DNA from 2 places in the Peribacillus sp. AS_2 genome. Region 1 is predicted to be linked to the other one. Evidence: riboswitches for the same ligand, from Rfam matches in the RefSeq annotation. Region 1 holds a riboswitch; the other holds the start of a gene.
What was found. Region 1 has a riboswitch for cobalamin ahead of OTG27_RS10235 (energy-coupling factor ABC transporter permease). Riboswitches for the same ligand answer to the same signal wherever they lie in the genome.
Positions count from the first base shown of each region.

Region 2: it holds a riboswitch for cobalamin, as region 1 does, so the genes downstream of both, OTG27_RS00525 (ABC transporter substrate-binding protein) here and OTG27_RS10235 (energy-coupling factor ABC transporter permease) in region 1, are expected to answer to the same signal.

Region 1 is NZ_JAPTGA010000005.1:11,539-13,741, forward strand. It holds gene cbiQ (cobalt ECF transporter T component CbiQ) at 1-28, opposite strand, end outside; gene OTG27_RS10230 (energy-coupling factor ABC transporter substrate-binding protein) at 15-326, opposite strand; gene OTG27_RS10235 (energy-coupling factor ABC transporter permease) at 328-1,071, opposite strand; cobalamin riboswitch at 1,249-1,444, opposite strand; cobalamin riboswitch at 1,646-1,835, shown strand; gene OTG27_RS10240 ((2Fe-2S) ferredoxin domain-containing protein) at 1,988-2,203, shown strand, end outside.
Region 2 is NZ_JAPTGA010000001.1:112,024-114,226, reverse strand. It holds gene OTG27_RS00530 (FecCD family ABC transporter permease) at 1-187, opposite strand, end outside; gene OTG27_RS00525 (ABC transporter substrate-binding protein) at 150-1,115, opposite strand; cobalamin riboswitch at 1,295-1,469, opposite strand; gene OTG27_RS00520 (polysaccharide deacetylase family protein) at 1,556-2,203, opposite strand, start outside.

The DNA of each region.
Region 1 (2,203 bases):
AATAGGCATATTTATCAATGAGTAACATGCTTCGATTTTTCGGCCAATTCTTGTTTGGTTTGCTTATTCCTTTGTCTCATCACACCAATGAAGTATCCAATGAAACCGGCTCCGATTGCAGCTTGAAGCGCAAATAATAAGCTTTCGGTTTCTGCACCTGGCGGCTCCCAAATACTGTTGAACCATGGCTTGTATTCCGGATGGATCTTAGTGATGGCTTCCTCAGCTTCGCCGTCGGCACCGCCAAATTCCGTTCCTTGTTGGGTGATTAACGGTAAGGTTGCAAGAATGACAACCAGGAAAAGCAGCAGTAAACTTTTTTTCATTTTAACGGGCCTCCTTAGATAAAACTCGCAGCAATTTCAATTCGCCTAGATTGTATTTTTTCAAGAAATTCATTACGACGACTGTCAATAACCCCTCACTGATGGCCAAGGGAATTTGGGTCAGGGCAAAAATCCCTGCAAATTTACTGAAAGAGGCCATGAATCCTCCTACCTCGGAAGGGAAAGCAAGAGCAAGTTGAACGGAAGTTACCACATAGGTGCCCAAATCCCCAAAAGCAGCTGCCAAGAATACGGCAAGTGAAAAAGACCATCCCAATTTAGTTGCGCCCTTGAAGACAAAGTAAGCAATGAAGGGTCCGCAAACGGCCATGGAGAATGCATTGGCCCCTAATGTCGTCAATCCTCCGTGTGCCAGTAAAACAGCTTGAAATAACAGAACGATGGAGCCGACCACGCTCATGGCCAATGGTCCGAATAGTATGGAACCTAAACCAACTCCGGTAGGGTGCGAAGAACTTCCCGTAACGGAAGGAATCTTTAGGGCCGATAATATAAATACAAATGCGCCCGATAGGCCAAGTATCATTTTTGTTTCAGGGTTTTCCCTTACTTTGGACCTAATGGACCGGTAACCCAAGATTAAAAATGGAAGCGTCACGGCCCACCAGAATATAGCCCATTCTATGGGTAAAAAGCCCTCCATGATATGCATGGCCAATGCCCGTTTCGGGACAAAAAGCAGTAAAATGACAAAATAAATAATTTTCCAATTGGTTCTTTTCATTCTTTCTCCTTTCAACACTTTTTATTGTTCTGATCAATCTTGAGAAGAAAAGCGGCGCGCTCAAACTAAAAAGCACTTCTCTCAAAGGAAAGAAGTGCGTAATGAACAGGAATTTTGCAGCATGAACCAACCATGGGCCATTTTGCCTGATCCGCACGCCCATCCTCGTAGGCTGAAACAGTTTCACGCTTCATGGCAGGTCTCCTGGCTTTGGTTCATCATCCCATTACATCCTTCCCATCTCATTTGACAGTGGATTAAAGTTAACGTAATGGAACTTCCCTTTACAGTGGCGGGACCGCTCCGGATTTTCACCGGCTTCCCTTTTAAGCTGAATTCCGAGAAATTCAACACCATGAAACTTATGTAATTATTTAGAAAATTCTCGTATAGTGTACCATAAAGAAATAATTCCAGCTACACTATCTTTTTTTTGAGGCCGAAATTTGTTGCGAGGAAAGGTTTGTAACTGGTTTTACACGTTTAAACTTTTCTAAACAGTCGGAATAAACTATTGAATTTTGACAAAGTTGTTATATGATAGATTAAGTTAGTTTGAAATGTATAATAAAACCAAATATTTCATTTTAAAAGTGCCCTTGTGTGAATAAGCAAGGGATAATAGGGAAATCGGTGAAAATCCGATGCAGCCCCCGCTACTGTAAACGCTGATGAAATTGTCGATAGCCACTGGCATGATGCCGGGAAGGGACAAAGTAAAATGAAGCGTAAGCCAGGAAACCTGCTTTTAAAATTGCATGATACTTTTCGGAGGGAAAGGTAGAAGGACTATGACGATTTTGGGAGGATTTGGCATGCTTGCCTTTGGCTCCTCATTCATATAGTTTTTTTAAAACCTTGACTCTTATGTTAAGGTTTTTTATTTTGCCTTTTCCCTGAACTCAGGAGGAAGAACATGACTACTTGGAACTTGACGGGTACAAATACGCATCTGTTGATTTGTAATGGGAGCAGCTGCATGAAAAAGGGCGGGGAAGAAGTAACCCAAGCGATTCGCGATGAAATTGCTTCAAAAGGACTGGATCTGAAAATCCATACAACGAGGACCCGCTGTAACGGAAGATGTAAGGATGCCTGCGTTGTGATTGCCTATCCCCAAGGAAACTGGTAT
Region 2 (2,203 bases), on a different contig from region 1:
CCGGATCGGCAGAAATCGGCAAGTGGAAAATCTCCTTGCCGATTATTTGTATAAGTACGGGAATCGGAACTGGCACCGAACCAAAGGAAATGCCTATCGTCATTGCGAATAACAAAATCAACAACGCAATCAAATAAGCAAACGCCCATTTAGTTGTCAAATTGGTTCGGATAGACTGCTTTGGCAAGTTCCTCTACTCCTTCTATTAAGCGTGGACCGGAACGGGTCACCAAGTCAGAATGGACATCAAAGACTTGGCCATTCTTAACAGCATTTACGTCTTGCCATCCTTTTCGGGCCTTCACTTCACTTACTGCATCTTTCGTATAATAACCATAAGTTGTAATGATGACATCAGGATTTGCAGCAATCATCGACTCTTCATCAATTTTTGCCCAACCGTCCAATTCAGCAGCCGCATTATCCGCTGAAATAATCTGGAGCATCTCATTCATGAACGTATTTTTTCCAGGTGTGTATATTTCCGGTGAAGGCGAAACTTCCACTAAAACGGTCTTCCTATCCTCTTTCTTTACGGATTTGGCTTTTTCCTGGATATCCTTGAGCTTCGTTTTCATATCCGCAACGATTTCGTTTGCCTTATCATGTTCTCCCGTTGCCTTTCCAATCATTTCAATAGATTCATAGACTTGGTCAAAGCTTTGTGCATCATTGACTACGAGCACATCTATTCCAGCATCCTTAAGCTGCTGTAAACCCTCATTTGAATTATGGGCACTTGATGCATGCGCAAGAACAAGGTCAGGCTTCATGGAGACAATCAGCTCCGTATTCATTTCCATTCCGCCAACTTTTTCAATTTCTTTCGTCTCTTCCGGGTAATTATCATTGTCGGAAACACCAACGACCTTTTTACCCAAACCAAGTGCAAAGACCACTTCCGTATTACTTGGTATCAACGAAACGATTTTCTTCGGTTCTTTTTCTATCGTAACTTTTTCCCCACTTGCATCTTTAATCGTAATCGGGAAAGCTTCGTGTTGAGCATGGTTCGTTTGCTCTTTTTCTTTTCCTTCATCAGCAGCACCACCGCAGCCTACCATCATGCCTGCAGTAAGCAACATTAACAGTATCAGACCAAAAATCTTCTTCATTTTCATTCCCCACAATCTTTTTATTTAATTTCTTCATACCTAACAGAGAAAACCAATACTGGAAGATACCCCCCAAAACAAAAAGCATCTCCCGTTAAACGGAAGATGCTTGCATGGCAACAATATCAATACGGACTCTTTCTTAGGGTCTGCCACACACCTTCCCATCCGCGTAGGTTACAGGTGTACGAATTCTGGCAGGTCTCCTGGCTCATGGTCATCGTCAACGGCACCTTCCCATATCTCATACAGTGGTACACAGCCGTCAGCTCCCATATACAGTGGCGGGACCGCGTTGGCATTTCACCAACTTCCCTTTTAAGTCATTAAGACACCAAATCGTTCATATGTATATAATTTTCACTGCCTTCATTATACACCATGTAAGAATCGATTATTATATGATTTTTCTGAACAAGTGCGAAATGCCTCATCCACCTTCAATGCTTTGAAGCATTTTCAATCAGCGACGCAAACCCATTGATCGATAACCCTGGTGAAATCCGAACTCGATGCAGAACATGCATCCCTTGGTCGCTTGAAGCCCCCCCAGGTTCGGTAGTGACTGCCATCTTGTATCCAGCTTCTTCTGACAGCCTGAGACTCTCTTCGTTATACCGGCCAACCGGATAGGAAAGCACTGTCGTGTTCTGGTCGAGGATATGGTCGAACAGCACCTTCGACTGAACCATTTCGGCTTCTTGCTGCTCTGCCGTCATGCGGTTCATCTCCAAATGGTTGATGGTATGGCTTTCAATTGAAATCCCATCCCTGCTCATCTCCAACATTTGATTTTCAGTCAGGTGATGACCTTTATCAATGGACTTCCCGATCATGAAGACAGTTGCTTTCATATCATGTTCTTTTAATATCGGGAAGGCCTCCGTGTAGTTATCTGTATAGCCATCATCAAAAGTAATCCAGACGCACTTCTCACTTGGCATCCGATTCTCGGTTAAAACGAGGAATGCTTCTTCAGGGGATAATGTATAGTAACCATTCTCCCGAAGCCAAGCCATCTGTGATCGGAATTCCTCCCTTGGAACCCGAAGGCCATTCCCTTCAGAAATACTGTGATACATCAATAT